4 regions of the Vibrio cyclitrophicus genome follow, and region 1 is predicted to be linked to each of the others. Evidence: predicted binding sites of a transcription regulator. Region 1 holds the regulator's gene; each other region holds the start of a gene.
The links. Region 1 encodes PurR, which represses purine synthesis genes. Its sites were predicted from a motif close to TNANGNAAACGTTTNCNTNA; they were not measured.
Positions count from the first base shown of each region.

Region 2: the regulator PurR is predicted to act here: its motif matches at 2,379-2,398, upstream of OCW38_RS17685 (formate--tetrahydrofolate ligase).
Region 3: the regulator PurR is predicted to act here: its motif matches at 1,964-1,983, upstream of glpX (class II fructose-bisphosphatase).
Region 4: the regulator PurR is predicted to act here: its motif matches at 3,284-3,303, upstream of folD (bifunctional methylenetetrahydrofolate dehydrogenase/methenyltetrahydrofolate cyclohydrolase FolD).

Region 1 covers NZ_AP025480.1:1,160,424-1,165,627, reverse strand. The annotation lists gene torR (two-component system response regulator TorR) at 1-493, opposite strand, end outside; gene torD (molecular chaperone TorD) at 781-1,428, shown strand; gene purR (HTH-type transcriptional repressor PurR) at 1,745-2,749, shown strand; cyclic di-GMP riboswitch class I at 2,920-3,005, shown strand; gene OCW38_RS05350 (TfoX/Sxy family DNA transformation protein) at 3,133-3,723, shown strand; gene OCW38_RS05345 (TVP38/TMEM64 family protein) at 3,856-4,536, shown strand; gene OCW38_RS05340 (putative signal transducing protein) at 4,584-4,901, shown strand; gene OCW38_RS05335 (alpha/beta fold hydrolase) at 5,050-5,204, opposite strand, start outside.
Region 2 covers NZ_AP025481.1:614,975-620,178, reverse strand. The annotation lists gene OCW38_RS17695 (CreA family protein) at 220-696, shown strand; gene OCW38_RS17690 (inosine/guanosine kinase) at 840-2,144, shown strand; gene OCW38_RS17685 (formate--tetrahydrofolate ligase) at 2,429-4,177, shown strand; gene OCW38_RS17680 (sensor domain-containing diguanylate cyclase) at 4,432-5,204, shown strand, end outside.
Region 3 covers NZ_AP025480.1:242,309-247,512, reverse strand. The annotation lists gene OCW38_RS01115 (1,4-dihydroxy-2-naphthoate polyprenyltransferase) at 1-777, shown strand, start outside; gene rraA (ribonuclease E activity regulator RraA) at 851-1,369, shown strand; gene zapB (cell division protein ZapB) at 1,476-1,718, opposite strand; gene glpX (class II fructose-bisphosphatase) at 2,043-3,050, shown strand; gene OCW38_RS01095 (helix-turn-helix transcriptional regulator) at 3,229-3,855, shown strand; gene OCW38_RS01090 (DUF3135 domain-containing protein) at 4,010-4,357, shown strand; partial or broken gene OCW38_RS01085 (group II intron reverse transcriptase/maturase) at 4,482-4,778, opposite strand; one part of gene OCW38_RS01080 (IS3 family transposase) at 4,851-5,109, shown strand; one part of gene OCW38_RS01080 (IS3 family transposase) at 5,109-5,204, shown strand, end outside.
Region 4 covers NZ_AP025480.1:929,212-934,415, reverse strand. The annotation lists gene OCW38_RS04415 (YfcL family protein) at 1-149, opposite strand, end outside; gene OCW38_RS04410 (elongation factor P hydroxylase) at 159-689, opposite strand; gene OCW38_RS04405 (trimeric intracellular cation channel family protein) at 990-1,613, shown strand; gene aroC (chorismate synthase) at 1,741-2,826, opposite strand; tRNA gene OCW38_RS04395 (tRNA-Arg) at 3,094-3,170, opposite strand; gene folD (bifunctional methylenetetrahydrofolate dehydrogenase/methenyltetrahydrofolate cyclohydrolase FolD) at 3,382-4,239, shown strand; gene OCW38_RS04385 (cation:proton antiporter) at 4,355-5,204, opposite strand, start outside.

The DNA of each region.
Region 1 (5,204 bases):
TAGTCAGTTTAACCGGCTCACCATTTTTGCTTAGCGCTCGGCGAGGAATATCAAACGTCCACTCACCAAAACGAACAACAGACTCATCTTCTGCTTGTTCCACCACTCCCGTCGCTGTTCTACGAGCAGCAGCAATACGCCAAAGTAAGTTTTTAACTCGAACCAATAATTCGCGAAGTTCGAAGGGTTTAGTAACATAATCGTCTGCGCCCATTTCAAGGCCTACGATTTTGTCGATGCTATCCGTGCGTCCAGTAACTAAAATAATTCCAATGTCTGATTGACTGCGTAATTCGCGAGTTAGCATCAATCCATCTTCGCCTGGTAAGTTGATGTCCAGCATAATGAGATCAACGTTGTTTTCTTCCAACACGTTTCTCATCTGAGCGCCGCTCTCAGCTTCACTCACTGTGTAACCTTCGTTCTGGAAATATCCAACCAGTTTACTGCGGGTTACCACATCATCTTCTACGACCAATACGTGATAGCTCATCTACACCACTTTTCTTATTTAATAGTTTCAATGACTATTCTATTCATAACTAGTAACAATTCTAGTGGTACTGAAGATAAAAGCCAGAAACATGGATTTTTTTTGATACAAGACAATCTTAAACCTTGCTATTTATCGTCCATCGCAATTCAATATAGGCATTACTACGAACGAGTCACTTTGCGCTTAGCAAATAACCTTGTTATTCAGCCTTGGTGTGCTTGTACCCAAATGACTTAACGGCGCTGGGTATATAAACATCACAAGACTAAATCAGGATCTATGAAATGAAAGATACGAAAGCATTCAACGAGCAAAGAGCAGAAATTTACTGGTGGTTATCAAGCTTATTCGCCAAAGAGCTCACTCAAGAAGAACTCGATCACTACCACTCTGTTGAAATTCGTTCTTTCCTTTCTGGTTTAGGTTCGAATGAAGCTCTAAAGCCTTCGATTGATAAGCTTGTAGACGCATTGAACCGTCTACAAACACGTGAAGATGCCCAACTGGAACTGTCTGCTGACTTCTGCGACCTTTTCTTGAAGACAGACAAACATGGTGCTTTACCTTACGCTTCAATGTACATCGGCGAAACAGGTCTATTAAACGATAAGCCAGCTAAAGACATGGAAGACATCATGGCTAAGCACAACTTAATCGTGAACCAAGACTTAAAAGAACCTGCAGATCACATTGCTATCGAACTCGACTTCCTTGGCAATCTAATCATCCGTTCAAATGAAACTGAGCTTGAAGAAGAATTAGAGAAATCGTTCGTCATTCAACAGCAGTTTATCGATCAGCAACTACTTACTTGGTTGCCAAAGTTTAATGTGAAATGTCATGACGTTGACCAGTTTGGTTTCTACGCTTCGGTCTCGTCTTTGCTACTCGCATTTTGCAATTTAGACACTCAATATTTAGCTGGTGAATAAGTTCGCCCAACGACTAGGTAAATAAATTCAGTAGAATGTGACAATTCACCCGGATTTCTGGGTGAATTATATTGCGAGTAATTTCTAGTCAGTCTAAAATTGTGACCGCAAACGATAAAATATGAAACATTCACGAAATGCTAAGCTTATTTAAGTTCAAAGCATTTCGGTGTTAAGACAAGCCGCTCAATAGCGGTTTTTTGTTTTTTAGCACTTTAGTACCCAAAGAGCCCTACAAATTTAAGCTCTTAGTTAAGTAGCTTAACGGCTACTTTATTCCGTACTTTGGGAAAGTAGCTTCTAATAGGATAAAACCATGGCCACTATAAAAGATGTCGCTCGCTTAGCAGGCGTATCAACAACAACCGTTTCTCACGTAATCAACAAAACACGTTTTGTCGCAGAAGCGACTCAAGAAAAAGTAAACAAAGCCGTAGACGAACTAAACTATGCACCGAGTGCTGTTGCTCGTAGTTTGAAATGTAATACAACACGCACTATCGGCATGCTAGTAACTCAGTCAACCAACCTATTCTTCTCTGAGGTTATCGATGGCGTAGAGAGCTACTGCTACCGTCAAGGCTACACTTTGATTTTGTGTAACACAGGCGGTATTTATGAGAAGCAACGTGATTACATTCGAATGCTTGCAGAGAAGCGTGTAGATGGCATCTTGGTTATGTGTTCAGACCTAACTGAAGAACTAAGAGAAATGTTAGACCGTCACGCTGACATTCCTAAAGTAGTGATGGACTGGGGTCCTGAGAGCTCTCAAGCCGACAAGATCATTGATAACTCTGAAGAAGGTGGCTACCTAGCGACCAAGTACCTTATTGAACGCGGTCACTCTAAGATTGCTTGTTTAAGTGGCCACTTAGATAAAGCAGCCTGTGTTGAACGTATCGCAGGATACAAACGTGCATTTGACGAAGCTAATATTGCCACTGACGAACGCTTGATCATTGAAGGTAACTTTGAATGTGATACTGCTGTTATAGCAGCAGATAAGATTGTTGAGATGAAAGATCGCCCAACGGCAGTGTTCTGTTTCAACGACACCATGGCACTAGGTTTGATGAGTCGATTACAAGAAAAAGGAATTCGCATTCCTGAAGATATATCAGTTATTGGTTACGATAACATCGAACTCGCTGAATATTTCTCCCCACCATTGACCACGGTTCACCAACCGAAGCGTCGTGTTGGTAAAAATGCATTCGAAATTTTGTTAGAACGCATCAAAGATAAAGATCATGAAAAACGCGTTTTCGAAATGCACCCTGAAATTGTTGAGCGAAGTACAGTTAAAACGTTAAATTAATTGATAAATTCAGTTTATTCTAATCAAGCGCACCTTTAGGTGCGCTTTTTTTATCAACAACATTAATGAACCTGGTATCATAACAGCAAGATCATTAATTGAAGCAATATCACATTTTGAAATAACAAGTGTGAGCTTCATTCAACAAAAACTTTATTCTATTTAATCAGTCACGCACAGGGCAAACCACTCGAAAGAGTGAGACGCAAAGCTTCCGGCCTAAACCACTCGTTGGTATGGTAGCGGGGTTACCGATGGCAAAATGCAGTGGTTACTAATAATTTAGTAATTTACGGCTTATTGACAATTTAGTTGCAACATTTTGCTAATCTCTCGGACCTGCTTATTTGGTGGCGTAGTTCAAATACACCGAGATAAATAACATGGATAAACCGATACTAAAGGACTCAATGAAGTTATTTGAGTCCCTAGGAAAAATAAAATCACGTTCAATGTTTGGTGGCTTCGGTCTTTTTGCCGATGACACGATGTTTGCTCTGGTTGTAAATGACCAGTTGCATATACGAGCGGACAAATGCACAACAAAGCAATTTGAACAACAAGGGTTTCAACCTTACGTTTACAAAAAACGTGGCTTCCCTGTTGTTACTAAATATTTCGCTTTGCCTGAAGGCCTGTGGCAGGATCAAGAAAAAATCTTGCAGCTTGCGACTACGTCTTTGGGTTTTGCTAAAGATGAAAAAGCTGAACAGTCTTCTGCTGAACCAACTCGATTAAAAGACCTTCCTAACCTTCGACTTGCTACCGAGCGCATGTTGAAAAAGGCTGGGATAGATTCCGTAGAACGTTTATATGAATCTGGCTCTGTAAACGCGTTTAACGCCATCAAGGAATCTCACGCGTCCTCTGTCAGTATCGAGTTACTTTGGGCGCTAGAAGGTGCGATTAATGGTACACATTGGTCTGTTATACCGCAGCAGCGTCGCGAAGAGCTTATCAGTCGCGTAAATTAACATTGTCAGTTAAAACTACACATAACTAAGCCGCATTTATGCGGCTTTTTTTTATATCTGTTGAAAGTTAATCTAAGCTTTACCTGTCTATCTATACTATCGGTATGCATTGAAAATTTAGAGGAAGTATCAATGAGTAAGAAAATGATATTGGGTATTGTGTTGGTCATAACGATTGTCTTACTAGGCGTCAACTTTGGCCAATACCTCACACTTGAGAATGCCAAGGCTCAGCAAGCCGTTTTGAATGAATACATTGACAGTAATTTTATCGCCGCGGCTGCTATTTATTTCGCAGCTTACGTCATGATTACCGCTTTCTCGATTCCAGGAGCTGCTGTTGTGACCCTATTGGGTGCTGCGCTCTTTGGTTTTTGGAATAGTTTGTTATTGGTGTCATTCGCCAGTGCAATCGGTGCAACTATCGCCTTTTTGAGTAGCCGCTATTTGTTACGTGACTGGATTCAAACCAAATTCGGCGACAAATTGGCGACCATGAATAAAGGTGTCGAAAAAGACGGGGCATTTTACTTATTTTCTCTACGCCTGATCCCTGTATTCCCATTTTTCCTTATCAACCTGTTGATGGGTCTAACGCCGATGTCGGTAAGTCGTTACTACATTACGAGTCAAATTGGGATGTTGCCAGGTACAGCTGTTTTCTTAAATGCTGGTACTCAACTCGCAGAAATAGATTCACTTTCGGGTATCGTGTCTCCTTCAGTGCTGCTGTCATTTGCATTACTAGGTATATTCCCAATTATTGCTAAATGGTTGATGGGTAAGTTTCGCTCAACACCTGTAGCTGAATAATGGATATAGATTAGATAACACACATAGCCAAATAAGGTTCTATTTCAATGAAAATCTTTAGCGCATCGAACCCTACTGAAGCTCACATCATATGTGGATTGCTAGAAAGTGAGAATATTGCGTGTGAGGTCCGTGGTGAGGGTTTGTTTGGTTTGAAAGGGGAAATCCCTTTTACAGAAGATACTGACCCGTATGTTTGGCTGTATGAACCAGAACAAGCCAATAAGGCACGTGTTATTGTCAATGAATACCAAAAACAGCAAGATTCTATAATCTATGAAGAGTGGCGTTGCAGACAGTGTCATGAAGTCAATGAAGCCCAATTTGGCTCTTGTTGGCAGTGCGGTGCTGCTTCTCCTGAATAGCAGGTTTTGAAAGGTAAAGTGGCTCCAACGGCCTTATATAACAACTCGGTCAGATACCTCCTCCAAACAAAAACGGGAAGCTAAAATTAGCTTCCCGTTTTTGTTTCAATTCTATTCGAGCGTCTGTTCTGATAAAGAATCGAGATAATCACTGAATTTGCTTTTGAATAAACGCAATCGAACGTTGATTAAACTCTTCAGGATTTTCCACATTACATACGTGTCCACAATTCGGAATTTCTACTAGCTCGCTCGACTCATGTGCTTCCACCATTTCTTTTACAGGCTTAATAAACATGTAAT
Region 2 (5,204 bases), on a different replicon from region 1:
AATATCACAGTTATTTGGAAGACATATGGTCGACTGAGGTGCCGAACTACAAGCAGAAAGGATACAGAGCATGATCAAAGCCAACAAGTACTTTAAATGCTTCATCTTTTTCATTATCCAACAACATCCTTTAAGAACTTAACGAAAAGCTCTACACTCGTATTCAAGCTTTCAATATCCTTATAGTAAACAGAACTATATAAATAAAAAGGACTTCTTATGAAAAAAGCCTTAATAACAGCAGGTATCATCGCAATGTTAACTGGCTGTTCGGACAACGAGGTTGGCGACGTCTCACTGGGTTTCTTCACAATGAAAGATATCAAGATGTCTTCTTTAGATGACGATAAGATCGCAGGTGTGACTTGCCATATCGCATCAATAGAGGCAAACCTCAGCCTTTCTGATCCAAGTGATAGCTCTATTTCTTGTCGTCAAACAGGTGAAATCACACCAGAAATGATTGCTCAAATTGACAAAAGCAAGTCAGGCGAAGTGGTATTTAAGAAATCAAAGAGTATTTTCTTCAAGACAATGAAGGTTCGCCGTATTTACGATGCAGAGAATCAATCACTGCTCTACTTGTCTTACACTACAAAGGAAACAGAAGGTAGCTTCAAACACAGCCTTTCAACTGTTCCGCTATGGGGTACAAAGGCTTACGTTGATCCCGCAACGTTAGTACCAACAGAATAGCGACAAGCGAATAGTCTTACGTAAATAGTCAAGCGAATCACCTGTACAGACATTGTACAGGTGATTCAAAATGTAATAAAAATGAAAGAAACAGAAATAAAATGTGATATCATGCGGCAAAATTTTTTCACTGTATTTTTCATATGAAGTTTCCTGGACAGCGTAAATCTAAGCACTACTTTCCAACTCACGCACGTGATCCGTTGGTCAACCAAATTCAACAAACACCCAAGCTACACCGCGCAACAATTGTCGGTGTTGGTCAAACGATTGTTGATATCGAAGCCCGTGTTGATAACGCGTTCTTAGAAAAATACGAGCTGAGTAAAGGTCACTCGCTAGTATTGGAAGAAAGTAAAGCAGATGCGCTATATGAAGAGTTAGTTGAGCGCGGTTTGATCACACATCAATACCCTGGCGATACTATTGGTAATACACTGCACAATTATTCCGTACTCGCAGACAGCAAATCTGTTCTGCTTGGCGTCATGTCTAAGAAAATTGAAGTTGGCTCATTTGGTTATCGTTACCTATGCCGCACTTCTTCTCGTATGAACTTAAACCACCTACAAACTGTTGATGGTCCTATTGGTCGTTGTTATACGCTCATTACCGAAGATGGCGAACGTACATTCGCGATCAACGAAGGACACATGAATCAACTGCTTCCTGAAAGCATTCCTGAGCAGGTTTTCGAAAAGGCCTCAGCGTTAGTCGTCTCTTCATACTTAATGCGCGGTAAGCCAGAAGATCCAATGCCAAAAGCCGTGCAAAAAGCAATTGAATACGCGAAATCGCACAATGTGCCTGTTGTACTCACGCTTGGTACTAAATACGTGATCGAAGGAAATGCTGAATGGTGGCAAGAATACCTAAAAGAAAACGTTACTATCGTTGCGATGAACGAAGATGAGGGTGAAGCTCTAACTGGCGAGAAAGATCCTCTACTTGCGGCTAATAAAGCACTTGAATGGGTAGACCTAGTGCTATGTACTGCTGGCCCAATCGGTCTTTACATGGCTGGCTACACAGACGAGTTAGCGAAGCGTGAAACGACTCTGCCATTGTTACCTGGTAACATCCCAGAGTTCAATAAGTATGAATTCAGCCGTGCAATGCGTAAGCAAGACTGCCAAGACCCAGTGAAAGTATACTCTCACATCGGCCCTTACTTAGGTGGTCCACTAGAGATTAAAAACACCAACGGTGCTGGCGATGGCGCGCTTTCTGCTCTATTACACGATATGGCAGCGAACAGCTACCACCACGTGAACGTGCCGAATTCAGAAAAACATGAATACACGTGCCTAACGTACTCGTCATTGTCCCAAATTTGTAAGTACGCAAACCGTGTAAGCTACGAAGTGTTGACTCAGCACTCTCCTCGCCTTTCTCGCGCGCTACCAGAACGCGAAGATAGTTTAGAAGAAACATACTGGGATCGTTAATCAGGCTTTAGCTAATTAGCTTTATTAGCTGGTGAGACTTTCCAGAACTAAAAGGGCTGCTATATGCAGCCCTTTTAGTATCAAACGATAATGTAAGTACAACCGAAGGTAATCAAATCGAATATTTTGCTCGTTTAAGATTTGATCTCGCGCAATGACTCTTTAGATCTGTTATCTTCCAGCACATAATTCGTGTGGTTTGCCTTTACTTGGCAAATTTATACAGTACTATCGCCACGCAAACGTTTACGTACCACCTTTCGGTTCTGATATAAGGATCAAATATGCTATCTGATATTGATATTTGTCGCTCAACTCCCCTTAAAAACATCAGTGAGGTTGCCAAACACGCTGGCTTACAAAATAACGAACACCAGCCACTAGGGCAATATAAGTCAAAGGTGTCTCTAACGTCACTGGAGCGTCTCGCTAACCAACAAGATGGTAAGTTGGTTGTCGTAACAGCGATTACTCCGACGCCGCTCGGTGAAGGTAAAACCGTTACCACAATCGGACTAGCACAAGGGCTCGCTAAGATTAACCAATCGGCAATGGCCTGTATTCGTCAGCCTTCAATGGGTCCAGTATTCGGCGTTAAAGGCGGTGCTGCAGGCGGTGGATATTCTCAAGTAGCCCCAATGGAACAATTAAACCTGCATCTGACTGGCGATATTCATGCTGTAACAGCTGCTCACAACCTCGCATCTGCCGCGATTGACGCACGTTTGTATCACGAACAACGTGAAGGTTTAGGAGCTTTTGAAGCGCGCTCTGGCTTAAAAGCCTTAGATATCGATCCCAACAGAATCGTGTGGCGTCGTGTGCTCGATCACAATGACCGCGCACTTCGTATGCTCACCGTTGGAAAAAATGAAGCCGGTAAAACGATTAATGGCTTTGAGCGTGAAGACGGATTTGATATCTCAGCAGCTTCAGAGTTAATGGCAATACTCGCATTGGCGAATAACCTTCAAGACTTGCGTAAACGTATCGGTCGAGTGGTACTTGCGTATAACCAGCACGGCTTACCGCTAACGGCAGATGACTTCAGCGTTGCAGGGGCGATGACCGTAACAATGAAAGATTCTATCGAGCCTACATTGATGCAAACCCTTGAAGGCGTTCCTACGTTAATTCACGCTGGGCCATTCGCAAACATTGCACATGGCAACTCATCCATCATTGCCGATAAAATAGCATTGAAGCTTAGTGACTTTGTTGTAACTGAAGGTGGGTTCGGCTCAGATATGGGCTTTGAAAAAGCGTGCAACATAAAAGTGAAGGCGTCGAACAAGAAACCTGACTGCGCAGTTGTCGTTGCAACATTACGCGGCTTAAAGGCGAACTCTGGATTATACGATTTAAGACCAGGGAATCCCTTACCAGATTCAATTTTTAGTGATGACCAAGACGCGCTGATAGCAGGCTTTGAAAACCTTAAATGGCATATCAACAATGTCAAACAGTACGGTGTATCTATTGTTATTGCAATCAACCGCTTCCCACAAGACTCAATTCAAGAGCTAAACGCTTTAAAACAGATGATCATCGATTTTGACCCAAGTGTTCGCGTTGAAATAAGCGAAGCATTTGGCAAAGGCGGTGAAGGTGCCACTCAACTAGCGCATGCCGTCGTAAAAGCTTGCCAAGATAACAATGAGTTCAAGCCGTTGTATCAATCTGAACAGAGTTTGGAAGAGAAACTGATGGCAGTTGCTGAAGTTGGCTACGGGGCATCAAGCATTACATTATCAGCTCTTGCGAAACAACAGCTTGAGGAATTTAACAAACACGGCTTTAACGGCCTATCGGTTTGCTTGGCAAAAACGCCGTTGTCTATCTCGACAGAAGCACACATAAAAGGAGCGCCGGCTCATTTTGACGTTCCTGTTAGAGAATTAAAACTGTGTGCTGGTGCGGGCTTTATTTATGCTTTGTGTGGCAATGTGATGACCATGCCTGGGTTACCTGATAAACCTGCATTTATGTCGTTGGATATTGATGACAAAGGGGACATCATCGGGTTAAGTTAATCAATACAATATCTTAGTTCAATTGAGAAGCTCACCAACGATTTGCCTACTCGCCATCTAACGAATTAGCCTGTTACGAGTAGGCATCATTTAGCGTTGTTTATTATTACTTAATCAATCAATTAGCAACCCCAATTGCAAAAAGTTGCACTAAAACCATAATAATATGCAAATCTTGTTTTAAGTTCTGGGTCAAGATCACATTAAAAACCCTATAAAATATATAGTATTGCGCTGATTCTTTAAGGACAGCGATGAATACGAGTATAAAAAAGCTAATCAGTCAATTTCTGTGCACCTTATTTGCGCTAGGATTAGTCCCTGCCCTCTATATTAACTCCGAGCTTGATAGGGTCGAGGCTCAGCACGCGTTAAATATTAAACAGTCTAGCCAAAATCAAATCGAATATAGCTTCAATGAGCTTGCTGTTATTGTCGATCAAATCTCAAACTCTGTTCCTGCCATTGCCGATTCACGGACACTGCTACGCGCAATTGAAGAGCCTTCAACTATCAATAGAGAAACATTAGAAGATCTTTGGGTAATGCTGGCTCGTGGCCAACAATATTACTCTCAACTTCGCTATCTCGATCTAGAGGGTAATGAAGTTTTTCGTATAAATTACAACAATAAAAAAGCAAAGATAGTTCCAAATAACAAGTTACAAGACAAATCAGCTCGTGGTTACTTTAAAACACTTCAGCAGTTAAAAATTGGAGAAGTTAGCTCTAATGGGATTGATCTGGAGATTGAAAATGGTGAGATCGTCCACCCACTGATCCCAGCACTGCGAATAATGACGCCAGTTGCTTCAGGCAACCGTATTCTCGGATATTTTATTGCCAACCTAAACATGCTTGAAATATACGACCGCCTTCTGTATCAAATCGGCACATCGTATGCTGTTCCCGTCATACTCAACCAAACGGGGCATGTCATCATGGGGCCCGATATTGAAGAATCATTTGGACACCTTATTGAGTCTCGTGCTGATAAAACTTACGCCAAGCTTTATCCAGAACTTTG
Region 3 (5,204 bases), 920 kb from region 1:
ACCGCCACACTCTTACAAATTTTATCGAACCTAGCGAATGACTATGGCGATGCGGCTAAAGGCACCGACAACGAAAATCGTCTAGGACCAACACGCGCAATGCAATCTGGCGCGGTGAAGGCAACAACCATGAAGCAAGCGATCATCCTCAATATCGTGTTTACCGTTATCGCAGGGCTCATTCTGATTTTCCATGCGCTGACATCAATTGAAAGCATTCTGTCTTTCATCGCACTCGGCGTATTAGCGATTGTCGCGGCTATCGCATATACCGTAGGCAACAAACCCTATGGATATATTGGCCTAGGGGACTTATCTGTCTTTATCTTCTTTGGTTTGTTAGGTGTTTCTGGTACTTACTTCTTACACACTGGTCATGTTGAACCAAGTCTATTTCTTCCAGCGTTAGGCTGCGGAATGATGGCGGTTGCGGTACTCAATATCAATAACATGCGTGATATCGAAAACGACAGTGAATGCGGGAAACGCACCATGGCCGTTCGTCTAGGACAACGCAAAGCTAAGCAATACCACTTTGCACTTCTTGGATTGGCTCTCGCGTCTTTCGCTCTGTACCTACTCATTCAAGAAAAACCAGTCTGGATCAGTCTACCGTTTTTACTCAGCATTATTATTGTCTATAAGCATGGCAAGGCCGTGTGGGAAACAGAGAAGCCAGCACAAATAGCGCCGATGATGCCTGTCATTGTGAAATGCTCACTGGTCACTAACCTATTGTTTGCAGGGGTTGTCGTAGCTCAAACTCTACTGAGTTAATTGAGACTAATCATTGCAAAGGGATCAAGCACCGATATACTCAAACTAAGCTCATTGTTCAAAAGGTACGCAAATGGAATACAACACTTCAGCACTGTGCGACATATATCTGGATCAAGTGGATGTCGTGGAGCCAATGTTCAGCAACTTCGGTGGACGAGCATCCTTCGCCGGACAGATCACGACATTAAAGTGTTTTGAAGACAACGCTTTGATTCGCTCCGTATTAGAGCAAGATGGCTTGGGGCGAGTGTTGTTAATCGATGGTGGCGGCTCACTACGTAAAGCGCTGATCGATGCGGAGATAGCCCTACTTGCCGAAGACAATGAGTGGGAAGGTATTGTGGTTTACGGCTGTGTGCGTGAAGTCGATGAGCTTGAAGATATGAACCTAGGTATTCAAGCCCTAGCCTCTATACCTGTCGGCGCAAGCCAAGGTGGAGTAGGTGAGATTGATGTACCGGTTAACTTTGGTAGCGTGACCTTCTTACCGGAAGATTACCTCTACGCAGACAACACCGGCATCATCCTTTCTGCAGAGCCTCTGGATGTAGAACTTGATCTGGATGTTGAAGAAGAAGAGGTCGAGTAACTCAGCTTTGAATAATAAAACAAAGCATAAGAGTACGAAGCATTAGAACACAAACAAAAACGCCCGCTAATCAGTAGCGGGCGTTTTTTTAAATCCGAAGAGTCAATTACTCTACGTCATCCATTTTACCAAGAAGGTTACGGATACGATCTTGCCATGCAGAATGCTCTTCCTGCATTTGCTGAGTTTTTTGCTCTAGCTCATGACGACTTGCTTTAAGCTCACTAGCTTCAGTTGCTAGTGCTTGTTTCTCTTCTTTAAGCTCTTCCACTTCCATTTGAAGAAGTGCAATTGTATCTACTGCTGTTTGAATTTTTGCTTCTAGCTGCTCTAGTACTTCAAAAGACATTCTGGCCTACCTTTAAGTTATTCGTTTGATGGTGAAGGTTCACTCCACTTATTTCCCCATTCTACTCAGCAGAGCAAGGATAAACACTCAATATATTCGATATTTTGCGCCATTCGATGAAAAAAACAGCGCTTTTTACCGAATATTGACGTGAACTATTACCAACGCAACAACAGACTGATTATTTTGATGAATATTACCGGTTTTCGACCGCAAATTGATCAAGAGCAATCCCCAAAAAACAAAAAGGCAAACGTTTCCTTTTGGATATGGTAAAATTCGCCGCGAAATTTCTATTCCCCCTTTGAAAATTTTGGAGTCCGCATGAAACGCGATTTAGCAATGTCATTCTCTCGTGTCACAGAAGGTGCAGCACTAGCTGGTTACAAGTGGCTTGGCCGTGGCGATAAAAACGCTGCAGATGGCGCTGCTGTAGAAGTAATGCGTAGCCTATTAAACAAAACCGAAATTAGCGGTGAGATTGTTATCGGCGAAGGTGAAATCGATGATGCACCCATGCTATACATCGGCGAAAACGTAGGTGTAGGCGGCGACGCTGTCGACATCGCAGTTGACCCAATTGAAGGGACACGCATGACAGCAATGGGTCAATCAAATGCATTGGCAGTACTTGCTGCAGGCGAAAAAGGCAGCTTCCTTAAAGCGCCTGATATGTACATGGAAAAATTGGTAGTAGGCCCTGGCGCTAAAGGCGTGATTGACCTAGAGCTTCCATTGACCGAGAACCTCGAAAACATCGCTAAAGCATTAGGTAAAACACTCGATACTCTAGTAGTAACCACGCTTGCTAAACCTCGTCACGATCAAATCATCGCTGACATGCAAGCAATGGGCGTCCGTGTATTTGCAGTGCCTGATGGTGATGTTGCTGCTTCAATCCTAACGTGTATGCCAGATAGCGAAGTAGACGTCATGTACTGCATCGGCGGTGCACCTGAAGGTGTAGTTTCTGCTGCGGTTATTCGCGCACTAGACGGCGACATGCACGGCCGTCTTCTCCCTCGTCATGAAGTCAAAGGCGACACAGAAGAAAACCGTAAACACGGCGAAATTGAACTAGAACGTTGTGCTGAAATGGGCGTAACAGCGGGCATCGTGTTAAAAATGGAAGACATGGCGCGCAGCGACAACGTTGTATTCTCAGCAACAGGTATCACTAAGGGTGACTTACTAGAAGGTATTTCTCGCAAAGGTAATATCGCAACCACAGAAACACTGCTTATCCGTGGTCGCTGCCGTACGATCCGTCGTATCAAGTCTATCCACTATCTAGAGCGTAAAGACCCAGAAGTAGTGGGTCATATCCTGTAAACCTAAGCTCGGTTAAACAAAACATTCGAAGGCTGATACCAAGTATCAGCCTTTTGTTTTATGTCCTACGAGAATGGCACCATTTACAATCAATATAGTAAATGGTTATCAATATAGTAAATGGTTTGCTTTATAAACACCTTGCCCCATAATAGTAAGGTTCAGAGGTAGGGATAGTATGAAAACGAGCGACAAAATCTTACAAACCATTAAGCGTCAAGGCGCGGTAACCGCGAAACAATTGTCAGAAGAATTTGGCATGACGACAATGGGTGCAAGACAGCACCTGCAAAGTTTGGAAGATGACGGTATTCTTGCGTTTCATGACGTAAAAGTAAAAGTGGGACGCCCTACCCGCCACTGGTCTCTGACTCAGCAAGGGCATAGTCAATTCTCAGACCGACACGGTGAACTCACCATTCAGGTGATTGACGCTGTCGAAAACCTATTTGGCAAAGAAGGCTTAGCTAAAGTTGCAGCTGAACGTGAACAGCACACTCTTAAGCAATATCAAGCCGCTCTATCCGACTGTAATAATCTGATCAGTAAACTTGAAAAACTCACCCAACTTCGCGAAGAAGAAGGCTACATGGCAGAACTTCAAGAACAAGGTGATAACTATATCTTGATCGAAAATCACTGTCCTATCTGTAAAGCAGCGACTCGCTGTCCAAGCCTCTGTCAATCTGAGCTCAATGTATTTACTGAGTTACTCAAAGGTGAGTGTCATGTAAGCCGCACTGAACACATTATCGCTGGTGAGCGACGCTGTACTTATACTTTAACACCAGCACTTTTAACGTAGCCTCTGTATCAATACCAAGTCCAAGTCCAGCAGGCTGACGCCAAGTCATTGATCTTGTCTCAAGATTGAGAAAATACAAATTGATTAAAATTTGTACTAATTTATTTCTTAAGCTTAAAGCATATGAAACATGCTTAACGCTAAGGAAAGAAACATGGCATATCCACAGTCGGATCAAAAACTGCCCCCCTTTGACGAACTCGTCCAACTAGCGAAAAGTGATCCTGAAGCATTTAATCAATTCAAACATGATATGTGTGAACAAATGATTTGTTCTGCCTCTGAGGTGATGCAAGATCGACTTCGAGCCCAACAAAGTCACCTCGACTTAGTGGTCAGCCGTTGCAAGAATCCACACCATGCTAATGTTGTACTGATGCAAGAGCTACGCTGTCAGGTCTGTAAATTTCAAGATGCGCTTCAAGGCCGCTGTAGTTTTGAAGAGCCTGAATCTGAAAATGTGGTTCCTTTTAGGCCGAACACAGAACCGAAAATGTATTAAAAAATCGTTACTCAAACGCCCAAGCATCAGTAGCAAGATATTAGAGACCAAAAACATCGAGTAGGGTGAGGCGTTACCGCCTCATCCCTCTCACAGAACCGTACGTACGGACCTCGTATACGGCTCATGCACACTTCCATTCAGCATATTGGCTGAACACATACCCTGTCCTTATTGTCCCAAGATTTACCAATCCTTGGTCATTAAACCATTGATTTGGCATCGCATAGCTTGATAGTGGACTCGCTGCACTGACCCAACTTGTCATTGAGATATGCTGGAACGGCGGCTTATACCCTAACTGTTTTAACTTTCGATGTAAGCGTAGAGGCTTCTTCCAAAGTTTCAACTGGATACTACGCAGTCTTCTTCGTAGCCATCCTGCTAGTCTTGAGAACTCCCTGCGGCTATTGGTGATCCTTGTAGTGGTACGGTGAATTTGGTCACTTAGTTAGAGGTGATATCATCACCTCATAAGTTAACAGGTGACACTATGACAAAACGTACAAGACGACTATTTAGCGCAGAATTTAAGTTAGAAGCAGCTCAGTTAGTCCTAGACCAAAATTACTCAGTGACTGAAGCAGCCCAAGCCATGAATGTGGGCAAGTCCACGATGGATAAGTGGGTTCGCCAGCTTAGAGAAGAGCGCCAAGGAAAAACACCGAAAGCTTCACCGATGACCCCTGAACAAATAGAAATTCGGGAATTAAAAAAGAAGTTGGCTCGCCTTGAAGAGCATAATGAAATATTAAAAAAAGCCACGGCTCTGTTGATGTCGGACTCACTGAACAATTCTTGATAATCAAGAAACTCAAGCAGAGCTACAGCGTAAAAACATTATGCG
Region 4 (5,204 bases), 230 kb from region 1:
ACGTCTTCAATACCTTCTTCTTCACATGAAGCCACTGAAAGAGAAATATGACCACGTAAGTAACCACCAGCAAACAATTCATCGTCTGATGCGTTTTCAATGCGAGCATCAATTACTTCAAGTAGTTTTTCTTCAAATTCGATAATCATAATATTCTCTTATTTCACAATAAATTGACTAGCACATAAAGGTTCAACATCGTAGAAGCTGCGTAATGCTTCAGAAAGCATTTTTACTCTAGGAGGGAGGCCAACTTCTAAGATACCCATGACTTCACTGTGTACTTTATTCATAAAGGCCAAGCGATCTGGCTCAAAATCGCCGTGTAGATTGTCACAGCTGACATTAAAAGGAAAGCCTGCGCTCGTCGCAATGATCCATTCATACGCTTGTGGGCGTATTTCGACTTTTTCAAACTCAGCTTGAACTGACTCAGTTCGGCCATCAGGTTCATACCAATAGCCAAAGTCTTCCAATAAACGACGCTCAGGACCAGCGACACACCAATGTGCTATTTCATGTAACGCAGAGGCATAGAAGCCGCGAGCGAAAACAATTCGATGATGTGGAGTGTCGTCGTCGGCAGGTAAATAGATCGGCTCATCAGCGCCGAGCTCCAATTTGGTGTTAAAGCTTTCAAAGAAAGTCTGATTAAAAATGTCGATAATGTCTGAGTATTGGTGCGTCATAAATTCATATTTAAGTAAAAAGAACAGGGGCATTTTGCGTTTTTTTAAGCACTCGGTAAAGCCCTATAACGAGTAATGATTTTGTGCTAACCATTAGACTTTATCGTGACAATCGATTGCTGATCCAAGATTACACCACTTTGAGGTAAATAATTAGTTTAGCTAATCCGAAATGCCTATTCACGGTACAAATATTCATTCGTCAATCAGCGTTTTTACTACTACACTCGCGCTTCATTTTTATATCCTCAAGGCCTTATAAAACTCCAATTTATAGACCTAAATTATAGAGCTACAGCAATGCTACTAAGTGTTTTGTATATCATTGGCATCACGGCAGAAGCCATGACCGGCGCTCTCAGTGCTGGCAAACAAAAAATGGATTGGTTTGGTGTAATGTTGGTTGCAAGTGCAACGGCAATTGGCGGCGGTACAGTACGAGATATCTTACTCGGCCATTACCCTTTAGGTTGGGTTGAAAACCCACAATATCTGGCGATCACCTGTATCGCAGGTGTTATCACAACAGGACTGGCTAAATGGGTAATCAAGTTAAAAGGCTTGTTCATTCGTTTAGATGCTCTAGGTCTTATCGTGTTCAGCATCATTGGCACGAAGGTCGCGATGACCATGGGTCTGCACCCAATGATCTGTATGGTGTCTGCCTTGGTAACTGGCGTGTTTGGTGGTTTGTTGCGTGACCTTATCTGCCGTCAAACACCATTGGTTCTGCATGAAGAGCTATATGCATCTGTCGCACTTGTCGCTTCAGGTTTATACCTAGGTTTGCTTGAGCTTGGCATTAACGACGTAACCGCAACGATTGTTACGCTTGTGGTTGGTTACTTGCTGCGTATGGCGGCCGTACGATTCAAGTGGCGCTTACCTTCGTTTCAGCTTGACCCTGAAAGCTCGGTACACTAGCGCTTGCTAGTACTAAAATACGAAACGCTGCGCGTCATGCACTAAAATATAAAAAAAGGGGCAGCCTCATAATGAGACAGCCCCTTTTAGTATCTATAATTTCAATATTGAAAGAATAGATGCAAAATTAGATTTTTGGCGTTTCAGTTGTCACACCAAAGTTTTGACCGCGATGGCGTAGCAAGTGATCAAGCAGAACGATAGCCAGCATCGCTTCAGCAATAGGCACCGCACGGATACCCACACATGGATCGTGGCGACCTTTAGTGATTAACTGCGTTGCTTCACCGTCTTTAGTGATCGTGTCACCAGGAACGGTAATACTTGATGTTGGTTTAAGCGCAATGCTTGCCACAATATCTTGACCAGTAGAAATGCCGCCTAAGATACCGCCAGCATGGTTGCTGCTGAAGCCTTCTGGAGTTAATGGATCACGGTGTTCACTACCACGTTGATTAACGACATCAAAGCCATCACCAATCTCAACACCTTTCACCGCATTAATGCTCATTAGAGCGTGAGCAATGTCAGCATCTAAACGATCAAATATTGGCTCACCAAGGCCTACAGGCACTTTAGTCGCAACCACTTGAATCTTCGCACCGATCGAGTTGCCTTCTTTTAGCAGGTCACGAATCAGTTGGTCAAACTCAGGAACTTTGTCGGCATCTGGGCAGAAAAACGCGTTGTTTTCGATCTCATTCCAATCCACTTTATCAATTGAGATATCACCCATTTGAGAGAGGTAAGCTTGGATTTCAATACCAAATTCTTGTTTCAGGTATTTCTTCGCAATTGCACCTGCCGCAACACGCATTGCAGTTTCACGAGCAGAAGAGCGACCGCCGCCACGGTAATCACGCACACCGTACTTTTGATGGTAGGTATAGTCAGCATGACCAGGACGGAATTTGTCTTTAATTTCGGAATAGTCTTTAGAGCGTTGGTCTGTATTTTCAATCAATAGACCAATAGAAGTGCCCGTAGTTTGGCCTTCAAATACACCTGATAAGATTTTCACTTCATCCGCTTCACGGCGAGCCGTTGTATAACGAGAAGTACCAGGGCGACGACGGTCCAAATCTCTTTGAAGGTCTGCTTCGGTAATTTCTAATCCTGGTGGGCACCCATCTACGATACATCCTAGTGCGATACCGTGACTTTCTCCGAACGTAGTCACGCGGAAATGTTGTCCGATACTGTTTCCTGCCATTACTTCCTCTAAATCAGCTATTGGCAGAAGGTTTGATTCTTAAACCGACTGGCTAATAGCTTTACTTGTCTATTCTTCGTGAATTCATAGTGGCTTTATTACCAAATGATGTAAACCCAAAAAACGAACAATTTTAACTTTATATTACATAAACCGAATGAAACGAATAACAGAAAAAAATGAGTAGCGCTTGAAAAGAAGTGTTTTATGATGTGTAAAATGCAAAAAACCCGACAACTCGGAGAGTTATCGGGTTTCTTTAAATAATGGCACGCCCTGAAGGATTCGAACCTTCGACCACCTCCTTAGAAGGGAGGTGCTCTATCCAGCTGAGCTAAGGGCGCGCTACAGGAACGAATTATACGAATTCGAATCAGTAAAGCAACGGCTTTATGTAACATTCTGATCTAAGTGAGTAAAAAAAGGGCAACAAACATATAAGTGTTGAAAATTAAACCAAAGCAATCGTTTGCTTGATGGTAATCAAAAAGATTTTCTGGAATAATGCGCCAAAAACATCAGCCACTAACTTGAATATCAATACTAAGGAAATTCATGACTGCTCAAAATATTGATGGAAAGCTAATTTCTCAAACGGTTCGCTCTGAAGTAGCGGCACGTGTAAAAGCTCGTACAGAAGCTGGACTACGCGCTCCGGGCCTAGCGGTTGTTTTAGTGGGTGAAGACCCAGCTTCTCAGGTTTACGTAGGAAGTAAGCGTAAAGCGTGTGAAGAAGTTGGCTTCGTTTCTAAATCTTACGATTTGCCAGCCACAGCGACAGAAAATGAACTACTAACATTGGTAGACCAACTGAACGAAGATCCGGAAATTGACGGTATTCTAGTTCAACTACCTTTGCCTGCTGGTATTGATACTACTCACGTTCTTGAGCGCATCACACCAGAAAAAGACGTTGATGGCTTCCACCCATACAACGTAGGTCGTTTGGCTCAACGTATGCCTAAGTTACGCTCTTGTACGCCTAAAGGCATCATAACGCTGCTTGACCGTTACAACATCGACTTACGTGGAAAACACGCGGTTGTGGTTGGCGCATCAAACATCGTAGGTCGCCCAATGACGCTAGAGCTTCTTCTAGCAGGTTGTACGACAACAACATGTCACCGCTTCACCAAAGACCTTGAAGGTCATGTACGTCAAGCCGATGTTGTGGTGGTTGCCGTTGGTAAGCCTAACTTCATTCCTGGTGCTTGGATTAAGAAAGGTGCTGTTGTGGTCGATGTTGGTATCAACCGTTTGGAATCTGGCAAGCTCGTTGGCGACGTTGAATACGATGTGGCTAAAGAGAGCGCAAGCTTCATCACACCAGTACCGGGTGGTGTAGGTCCAATGACAGTAGCGAGCCTAATCGAGAATACAATGATCGCTTGTGAACAATTTCACTCAAAGTAACTCGCAGCGACAGTATGAATAAAATGAAAAAGCCGCAACGTGAAGAACGTTGCGGCTTTTTCTATGCTTTTCACTTTTGATACTAAGCTACTCACTTTTAATATAGAGCGACTCGCTACTTATCTGGAATATCGGTTTTTTCTGTCTGTTCAGAAGGTGGTAGTAAGCTAACGATCTCGCAATCGGTGGATGCTAGTTTTTCCAGGTCAGAACCTTGTGTCACTAAGCGGAAATCACCGTCGGTAATCACCCCAAGAGGAATCGCTTTAGGGTACAGAGCCTTAAACTCGTTGAGATCAAATGCTTCTGTTAAGCCTGTGCTCTTAATTTGGCTGCCTTGAGCCATTAGTGAATTCAATTTGGAATACGTCACCCCTTCAGAAAACAGACTTCTATTTCCATCGCGGTTCACTTGATGCCTTTCATGTTTATTCTCTGAGGATTCAAGCTCAAAGACTTTATTCTCTCCAAACTCGTCTTGATAGTGCATGCTAACTAACGGGTTGGTTTGACGATACGGCGATACAATCATCGCACGCCCTATTCCATCCAAATCAAGATTATTTTCAGCGTGGCTCGAAGCTGGATTACCAAAATAGACATTCAAGTTATCCATGCGCGCCAAGCGAATGCTTTCCCAGTTGGTATCGGCAAGCACACTGTTAATGTTATGTGTCGCCAGTACTTTGGCAAACTGCCGTGTAAAGTGAGTCGCACCAAAGAATACAACCCCTTGTGCCTTCTCCTGGGTCACACCTAACTTCCTTGCCCACCAACTGGCAGTGAGACTCTGAATCACAACCGTACCGATGATGACCAAAAACACCATTGGCACCAACAGGTCTGCGCCTTCGATTAATTGCTTTTCTTGAAGCTTGATTGCAAACAGAGAAGAAACTGCGGCAGCGACGATCCCGCGAGGCGCCATCCAACTCAAAAACCATTTATCTGCCGAGCTGAGATCC